One region of the Micromonospora sp. DT63 genome, then DNA from elsewhere that is predicted to be linked to it. Evidence: riboswitches for the same ligand, from Rfam matches in the RefSeq annotation. Region 1 holds a riboswitch; the other holds the start of a gene.
What was found. A riboswitch is a leader RNA that binds a small molecule or an ion and turns the genes downstream of it on or off. The one in region 1 is predicted to bind ZMP and ZTP.

Region 1 (4,585 bases):
GAGGCCGAGCGCCGCACCCGGCTGGGCAAGTTCTACTACCGGCCGCCCGGCGGTGAGGCCTGGACCGACGTGGCGCTGCGGCTGCGCACGCTCCTCGGCGACCTGCGCCGCGACCACGAGGGCCAGCGGGTGCTGCTCTTCGGCCACGACGCGCTGGTCTTCCTCCTGCGGTACCTGGTGGAGGGGCTGACCGAGCCGGAGCTGATGACGTTGACCCGCGAACACGTCATCGCCAACTGCTCAATCACCGACTGGTCCGCCGACGACCAGGGCAGGCTGACGCTTGGCGGTTTCAACGAGGTCGGCCACCTGCACCGGCAGGGCGCCGAGTCGACCAGGGAGGACGAGATCCATGCCGAACCGGTCTGAGGTCAAGGTGATCACGCCGGGGCTGCTGCGCGACTGGGAGCTGCCGGTGCCGGCCGGCGGCAAGGAGAGCCGGGGCACCGTCCTGGTGATCGGCGGCTCCCGCTTCACGCCCGGGGCGGTCCTGCTCGCCGGGGTGGCCGCGCTGCGCGCCGGCGCCGGGGTGCTCCAGCTCGCCGCCGCCGAGTCCACCGCCGCCACGCTGAGCATCCAGGTGCCCGAGGCGCTGGTGGTCGGGCTGCCGGAGACGCCCGACGGCGCGGTCGCCGCGGACCGGGCCGGCCAGCTCGGCGAACTGGTCGGCGCGGCCGACGTGGTGGCGCTCGGCCCCGGACTGAAGGGCATCGACGAGACCACCGAGCTGCTGGGTCTCGTCCTGGAGGCGGCGGGGACGCGCACCCCGCTGGTCCTCGACGCGTACGCCCTGGGCGCGCTCAGCCACGAGCCGAAGCTGCTGGTCGGCTCGGGCCGTCCGGTGGTGCTCACCCCCAACGTGACCGAGGCCGGGCACCTGCTCGGCCGCGAACCCGGCGACGACCTGGGCGCCGAAGCCGCCGAACTGGCGCACCGGTACGAGGCGGTCGTCTCGCTCTACGGCCACGTGGCCGCTCCGGACGGGCGCGGGTGGCGGGAGGAGAGCGGCGACGCGGGCCTCGGCACGTCCGGCAGCGGAGACGTGCTCGCCGGCCTGCTCGCCGGGCTGCTCTCCCGGGGCGCCGACCCGGCGCAGGCCGCCTGCTGGGGAGCGTTCGCGCACGCCGTGAGCGGCCAACGGCTGATCCCCCGCTACGGCCGAATCGGTTTCCTGGCACGGGAACTGCTCGACGAGATCCCGCGCACACTGGCCACCGTCTGACCAGGCGAGATCGGCCACATTCGCCCGTTTCGCCACTGACCGTCGGGGTACCGGATCAACACCCAGCCGAGCTACGAAAGGGGGCACGCCGGTGTCAACCGATGCCATCGTCCTGCTCAAAGAGGACCACAAGGAGATGCGTCGCCTGTTCAAGGCCTTCCAGGACGCCGAGGAGGGGCCGGCGAGCCAGCGGCAGAAGCTGGTGAACCAGATCCTCGAGGCCCTGACGGTGCACACCTACCTGGAGAACGAGGTGATGTACCCGGAGGTCCGCCGGCTCCTGCCCGACCTGGAGGACGACATCCTCGAGTCGTACGAGGAGCACCACGTGGCCGACGTGCTCTGCCTCGAACTGGCCGCGATGGACGCCGACGACGAGCGCTTCACCGCCAAGACGACGGTGCTGATCGAGAACGTCACGCACCACGTCGAGGAGGAAGAGGAGGAGTGGTTCCCCAAGGTCCGCGAGGCGTTGGGCCGTAAGCAGCTCCAGGAGATCGGCGAGAAGATGATCGCGCTGCGCGCGGACGCGCCGCGTACCCCCACCCAGCCGAAGGCGATCAAGAAGGCGCGCGACGCGGTGACCGCCTGAGCCACCAACCGTTCGACGAGGGGCCCGGCCGGACCGGGCCCCACGTCGTGTCCGGCCGGGCAGCAGCGCCGTCCCACCACCTCGCCGGGCGCACGTCGGGAGGTCGGCCGGGTCGCCCCGGGCCGGCCCGGTAGGATCGGCGCGGGCCGTTACTGGCGCGTGGGGATGGACAACCATCGGGAAGCGGTCCCGTCACGAGGACGTTTTTGCCGAGCGCCTGGGCCTTCCGCACGTCTGTAGGAGGTCGTATGTCGCACAACGCCGAGTCCACCGCATTCCGGAGCGCCCTCGAGGTGATCCGGGCTGTCGAGCCGCGGGTGGCCGACGCCATCGGCGCCGAGCTGACCGACCAGCGGGAGTCGCTCAAGCTCATCGCCAGCGAGAACTACGCCTCCCCGGCCACCCTGCTGGCCATGGGCAACTGGTTCAGCGACAAGTACGCCGAGGGCACCGTCGGCCGTCGCTTCTACGCCGGCTGCCAGAACGTCGACACCGTCGAGGCGCTCGCCGCCGAGCACGCCCGGGAGCTGTTCGGCGCCGCCCACGCGTACGTGCAGCCGCACTCGGGAATCGACGCCAACCTGGTCGCGTTCTGGGCGGTGCTGGCCGACCGGGTGGAGTCCCCCGCCCTGAAGAAGGCCCAGGTCCGCCAGGTCAACGACCTCACCGAGGCCGACTGGTTCGCGCTGCGCCGCGAGCTGGGCAACCAGCGGATGCTCGGCATGTCGCTGGACGCGGGCGGTCACCTCACCCACGGCTTCCGGCCGAACATCTCCGGCAAGATGTTCGACCAGCGCAGCTACGGCACCGACCCGGCCACCGGCCTCATCGACTACGACCGGGTCGCCGAGGCCGCCCGCGAGTTCAAGCCGCTGATCCTGGTCGGCGGCTACTCGGCGTACCCCCGGAAGGTGAACTTCCGGATCCTGCGGGAGATCGCCGACTCGGTCGGCGCCACCTTCATGGTCGACATGGCGCACTTCGCGGGCCTGGTGGCCGGCAAGGTCTTCACCGGCGACTTCGACCCGGTGCCGCACGCGCACATCGTCACCACCACCACCCACAAGTCGCTGCGCGGCCCCCGCGGCGGCATGGTTCTCTGTCAGCCGGAGCTGGCCGACCAGGTGGACCGGGGTTGCCCGATGGTGCTCGGCGGTCCGCTGCCGCACGTGATGGCCGCGAAGGCCGTCGCTCTCGCCGAGGCCCGCCGCCCCGACTTCGCCGACTACGCCCAGCGGATCGTGGACAACGCGCAGGCCCTCGCCGACGGGCTGCTGCGCCGGGGCGCGACGCTGGTCACCGGCGGCACCGACAACCACCTGGTGCTCATCGACGTCTCCGGGTACGGGCTCACCGGCCGGCAGGCCGAGCAGGCCCTGCTCGACTCCGGCATCGTCACCAACCGCAACTCGGTCCCGCAGGACCCGAACGGCGCCTGGTACACGTCCGGCATCCGGATCGGCACGCCGGCGCTGACCACCCGCGGGCTGGGCACCGCCGAGATGGACCAGACCGCCGAGCTGATCCACACCGTGCTGACCCAGACCACGGCCGGCGCCAACGCCGACGGCACCCCGTCCAAGGCGAAGTACACGCTCGACGCCGACCTGGCCGACAAGGTCGCCCGCCAGGCCACCGACCTGCTGGCCCCCCACCCGCTCTACCCGGCCATCAACCTGACCTGACGCCGGCCCGGACCCGCACGTGAGTTCCGCGTCGATCATGGAGTCGTGGTGCCCGAATCAGGGCGGGTGGCAACCTTTGTCCACCACCACAACCCCATGATCGACGCGGACGGGGGCGGGGCGCGCGGCGCGGGGCGCGGGGCGCGGGGCGCGGGGCGGGGGGTTAGTTCAGGGGGCGCTTGAGGTGGTAGCGGTGGACTTCGGTGCTGCCCTGGACGTTGTTCACGTCCTCGGCGGCCGAGACCAGCTCCCAGCCCTCCCGGCCGGCGCGGTTCAGGTGCGCGATGGCCGTGTCGCCGTAGGGGGTGATGTCCTTACGCGACCCGTCCGGGCCGTACCAGACGAACGAGACGGTGAAATTGCGGCCCTGCCCCTGATAGCGGCGGACGAGCAAGGCGTACTCCCAGGCAACCATGCGGCCCATTATGACCGTCCACGCAGGAGCTCGTCAGCGATGAGGGCGGCGAGCCGGTCCAACCCCCTGTCGATCTGCTCGGGTGTCACCGCGCTCACCGACAACCGCAGCGCGCACACCGGCGCCGTGTCGTCGTAGAAGTGCGCCATCGGCGTCCAGAGCACCCCGTAGTCACGCGCCGAGGTGTCCAGCAGCGCGTCGTCGACAGCGAACGGCACCGTCACCACCACGAAGAACCCGCCGGCCGGCACCGTCCACCGCACCGCCGCCGGCCGGTCCGGCTCATCGGGGAAACGCCGGGCCAGGCCGGCGACCAGGTGACGCAGATTGCGGGCGTACGCGGCCCGCTCCCGGGTGTTCGCGGGCACCAGGCTGCACCCGTGCTCCAGCAACCGTCCACCGATCACCGCCTGCGCGATAGGTGAGGTGTTCACCGTGACCATGCTCTTGATCATCGCGAGCTGGTCGGCGAGCGGGCCGACCCGACCGTCGGAGCCGGCCACCCGCTGGTCGGCGACCACGTAGCCGACCCTCGCCCCGGGCAGCACCGTCTTGGCGAACGAGCCGAGGTAGACCACCCGCCGGTCGGTGTCCAGCGCCTTGAGCGTGGGCGGGCGCGGCCCGTCGTCGACGGGGAACAGCCCGTACGGGTTGTCCTCCAGCAGCAGCAG
Region 2 (4,585 bases), on a different contig from region 1:
GTGTCATTGGCCCTCTACATGGGGTCCTACCTGGTCTGGGCATCCGAGGATCTGACCTGGGTGCCCGCCGGGCTGCTGCACCGCCGCTTCCTGGGCTGGGGCCGGTGAGTCTGATCCGGCGGGGCGATGAGCGGTTCCACTACAGCGACAGCTCGCACAAGTGGATTCCGCCGAACCCGGACTACGACCAGGAGGTCTGGGACGAGATGGTCCGGCAGCATCAGCTCCAGCACCTGGAGGAGATCTCCAACCGCAGAAAGCCGGCCCGATCGCCTGATGCTGAGTAGCTGTGGACGACCGGGCTGCTCAGCATCAAGCGATCTCAGCGACCGGGCTACTGGCTCGCGCGTTCGGCGGCGCGTACGGCGTTGCGAAACAGCATCGCGACTGTGGTCGGACCGACCCCGCCGACCCGGGGCGTGATGGCGCCGGCGACCTCGGCGCACGCTTCGTCCACGTCCGGCAGGAGGCGCCGGCCCTCGTAGCGGACGCCGGCGCCGATGACGACGGCGCCGGGCTTGACGTGCTCGGGCTGCACGATCCCGGGTACGCCGGCGGCGGCGACGAGGATGTCGGCGCGGCGGGTGTAGCGGGCCCAGTCGGGCACGCCGGTGTGGACGACGGTGACGGCGGCGTTGGCGGTCGGGCGTTTCTGAGCGAGCAGCATCGCCAGGGGACGGCCGAGGGTGGCGCCCCGGCCGAGGATGACGACCTCACGGCCGGAGACGGGGATCTCGTGGTACGCCAGGAGGGCTTCGATGCCGGCAGGGGTGCACGGCAGCGGACCGGGCAGGCCGACGGCGAGACGCCCCATGTTGAGTGGGTGCATGCCGTCGATGTCTTTGTCCGGGTCGATGGTCTGCAGCGCCGCGTCGTAGTCCAGGTGCCCCGGCACCGGGTACTGCACGAGCAGCCCGTGCACGGCCGGATCGTTGTTGAATCGGGCGATGGCCCGGTGCAGCTCGGCCTGGGTGGCGGTGGCCGGCAGGTGCGCGTGCGGGGAGGCGAACCCGAGCGCGGCGGCCTGCCGCTGCTTGATGGCGATGTAACCGGCGCTGGCGTCGTCGTCTCCGACGAGGATGGTGGCGAGGCTCGGTGTGATCCCGTGGTCGCGCAGGCGGGCGGCCGCGGCGGCGGTCTCGGCCAGGACGGCTTCGGCCACCGGTGCGCCCGGCAGGAGCCGGGCGGTGTCCGGCGGGGTGCGGTGTGTTGCGGATTCGCTGGTCGTGGTCATGGCGGTCCCTCGACGCAGGCGCCCAGGCGGTCGACGCCCGCGAGAGGCTCCCCGATGGTTGGACCATCCCCGTGCCGCCAGTCGCCGGTGGTCCGATAATGCCGCATCACCAGGGCGGCTGCCCAGCCGGACCAGCGGCGTCGCCGTCAGCGTCAGGCAGACCCGCACTCGGGGTATGCCGCCGATCGCCGACATACCTCAGAGTCATAAATATGACTCTGAGGTATACCGCTCGTCGGGGTTGGTGCCGCCGATGGCGCCGGCCGGGCCAGCACGACGGTTCACTCGGGGTTCGGTAACACCCATGCTCCGACGAACGAAGAAGAGGTGTGAACGCGCGAGAGAGGACGGCCTGTGAATGAGCCGAGCCGAGCCGATGACGACATCTCCGGCATCGGAGTGGATCCGGTGGCCTTCGAGGTCTTCTACCGGCGGCACCTGGAGGCGGTGGGCCGGTTCGTGGCGCGGCGGGTCGACGACCCCCATCTCGCCGCCGACCTGACCGCCGACGTGTTCCTGGCGGTGATCGAGTCGGCGGCCGGCTACCGGCCGGACCGGGGTAGCCAGATCGGCTGGCTGTACGGGGTGGCCCGCAACGTCATCGGCGACGAGCGGCGTCGTGCGGCTCAACGACTGCGGGTGACCGGCCGACTGGCTGGACGACGGGATCTCGGCCCCGATGACATCGCCCGCATCGAGGAGCGGATCGACGCCGAGTCGGCGGCCCGCCGCACCCATCGCGCGCTGAGCGAGCTACCCGAGGGCACCCGATCGCTTGTCGAACTCGTCGCCGTGGACGGCCTCACCGTCGCGGAGGCGGCGACAGTGCTCGGGATGTCACCGGCCGCCGCCCGGGTCCGCCTGCACCGTGCCCGCCGCCTGGTTCGCGCCGTGCTCGCCAGCCCGGTCACCACCCTCGCCTGAGATGAGACGGAGCTGACGATGAACAAGACTGAACGATCGCCGCAGGGTTTCGAGGAGCAGCTTCTCAGGGACCTGAGCGCGCACGTCGCCCGACGGGCCGAGCTGGCGTCGGCGGGCCGTCCGGCCGGACGCCGTACCCGGTTCCCGCGCGGTTGGCGTCTCGCCGGAGCGGTCGGGCTGGCGGTGACGCTGACCGCCGGTGCGCTGGCGGTCCAGACCATGAGGCTCGGCGATCAGTCGCCGCCCACGGCCAGCGCGTCGGAGGTCTTTCACCTGGCGGCCGACGCCGCCCGGCAGCAGCCGGAGCTCACCGCCCGCCCCGACCAGTACGTCTTCACGGAAACCGTGGCGACGATCCGGGACATGCCGGCCAGTGGCCCGTACCGGACCATCCGGAACCAACTGTGGCAGTCGGCCGGTGGAGTCGCGTACACGCAGGGGCGCTATCGACCGGAGAGCGACCCGAACGGGTGGAGCGAGCTCAGGGTGCTCCGCATCGATGATCCCGCCGATCCCGAGAAGGAACTCGACGCGTTCCAGCCGCCCGCGTACCACGGCGATCTGCCCACCGATCCGGACGAGCTGCTGCGCTACCTTCGGGCGCACCCGGTCGACCTGCATCTACCCGAAGGCGCCGACGAGGAGGCCGTCTACGGGGGCGAGAGCATGGCGTACACCACCGCGTGGTCGATGCTCGACGGATACGTGCCACCCCGAGCGCTCGCGGCGCTGTTCGAACTGCTGGCACGGCAACCCGGAGCGGTAGTCATCTCGGGTGACGTGGTGGACGCTGCCGGCCGTCATGGGGTGGCGATTCGGATGCCCGGCGTGATCGGTGGAAACCTGGACCTCATCTTCGATCGGGACTCCCACGTCTACCTCGGCACCCGCAACTCGTTGGTGCGTAACGGCAAGGAGTCCCTGTACAACACTGCCGCGCTACTGCGCGTCGCCATCGTCGACCGACCGGGCCAGCTGCCCTGAGCGGTGCCCGGGATCGAGAAGGCCGGTGGGTCGGCGCACGAGCACGGGGCAGACCCACCGAACCTGGGCTGCGACGATGAGGGCATGACAACCGCTGAGGCGTACGTCGAGTTCGCGCGCCGCGAGGCACACGGGGTATCGCCCACGTACGAGCGACTGTCCGACGTCGTCGCCCACGACGGCGACCTGCTCGCCCTCCTCGACACGCTCCCGCCGGCCAAGCGTCAGCCGAATCTGCTGTTCGGCGTGGTCCGTTGGTTGGGCGGCCCGGTCGACGACCCGACCGCGTTCCACGACTTCACGATGGCGCACTGGCCGGCCGTCGAGGCGGAGATGCGAACCCGGGCCACCCAGACCAACGAGGCCGGCAGGTGTGCGGTCCTGCTGCCCGTTCTCGCCGCGCTGCCGCAGCCCCTCGCCCTGCTGGAGGTCGGGGCGTCCGCCGGCCTCTGCCTCTACCCCGACCGGTACGCCTACCGGTACGGCGAGCACCGGATCGGGTCCGGCGAGCCGGTCCTGGAGTGCGCGGCCAGCGGCTTCGAACCGCCGACACGCGTACCCCAGGTGGTGTGGCGGGCCGGCCTGGACCTGAACCCGCTCGACGTGACCGACCCCGACGACGTGTCCTGGTTGGACACTCTGATCTGGCCGGAGCGCGGGCACCGACGGGCCCGCCTGCGCGCCGCCGCTGCGGTCGCTGCGGCCGACCCGCCGCTGCTGATCCGCGGCGACCTGGTGGACGACCTGCCGGCGCTGGCGGCGCGGGCGCCAGAGGACGCGACGCTTGTCGTCTTCCACACCTCGGTGCTCTACCAGGTGCCCGTCGCCCGTCGGGAGGCGTTCGTCCGGCTGGTGCGGGAGCTGCCGGGACACTGGATCGCCAACGAGGCCCCGGAGGTGCTGCCCTACGACGGGCTGCCCGACTCGCCGGACGCGGCGCTGCACAACGTCCTCGCGCTGGACGGGCGACCGCTGGCCTGGACCCGGGGGCACGGCCAGGCGATCACGTGGTTCGGGTGACACCCTGGCTCACGCGGCCGGTGCGCGTATCGGGGCGCGCAGGGCGCGGATGAACCAGTCCACGGCCGGCGTGACCGCGCCGCCACCCGACCAGCCGTTGATCACCGAAAGCAGGTCGAGGTAACGGTCCCGGCGCGGGTCGTTGGCCAGAACCAGCCGGTCGAGCAACCGCTGGCGCAGGTCGGCGTCGTCGGGGAGGCCGTGCAGACGGGCGTACCGGCTGGTGACCGCCGCGACCACCGGCTCGGCCTCGGGGCCGACCGGATCGAGGCCGGCGGCCAGGGCGGCCACCACCCCGTCCCGGACCACGGCGACGGCGTCCGGGCGGGGCAGCCCGGGCACGTCGTGGTCGGCGGCGTGCTGGCGAACGAGCCGCCGCATGCTCGCCCGAAAGGTCGGGTCCCGGCACAGGTCGGCCAACTC

Region 2: linked by a shared signal. The riboswitch ahead of ACLQ27_RS26570 (bifunctional 5,10-methylenetetrahydrofolate dehydrogenase/5,10-methenyltetrahydrofolate cyclohydrolase) and the one ahead of ACLQ27_RS02640 (glycine hydroxymethyltransferase) in region 1 are both predicted to bind ZMP and ZTP.

Annotation. Positions count from the first base shown of each region.
Region 1 covers NZ_JBNCKQ010000001.1:545,266-549,850, forward strand. The annotation lists gene ACLQ27_RS02625 (histidine phosphatase family protein) at 1-369, shown strand, start outside; gene ACLQ27_RS02630 (NAD(P)H-hydrate dehydratase) at 353-1,222, shown strand; gene ACLQ27_RS02635 (hemerythrin domain-containing protein) at 1,314-1,814, shown strand; ZMP/ZTP riboswitch at 1,953-2,044, shown strand; gene ACLQ27_RS02640 (glycine hydroxymethyltransferase) at 2,063-3,499, shown strand; gene ACLQ27_RS02645 (hypothetical protein) at 3,663-3,923, opposite strand; gene ACLQ27_RS02650 (PLP-dependent aminotransferase family protein) at 3,923-4,585, opposite strand, start outside.
Region 2 covers NZ_JBNCKQ010000008.1:138,503-143,087, reverse strand. The annotation lists gene ACLQ27_RS26575 (hypothetical protein) at 105-287, shown strand; gene ACLQ27_RS26570 (bifunctional 5,10-methylenetetrahydrofolate dehydrogenase/5,10-methenyltetrahydrofolate cyclohydrolase) at 335-1,234, opposite strand; ZMP/ZTP riboswitch at 1,248-1,329, opposite strand; gene ACLQ27_RS26565 (RNA polymerase sigma factor) at 1,589-2,158, shown strand; gene ACLQ27_RS26560 (CU044_5270 family protein) at 2,177-3,142, shown strand; gene ACLQ27_RS26555 (DUF2332 domain-containing protein) at 3,227-4,162, shown strand; gene ACLQ27_RS26550 (MerR family transcriptional regulator) at 4,172-4,585, opposite strand, start outside.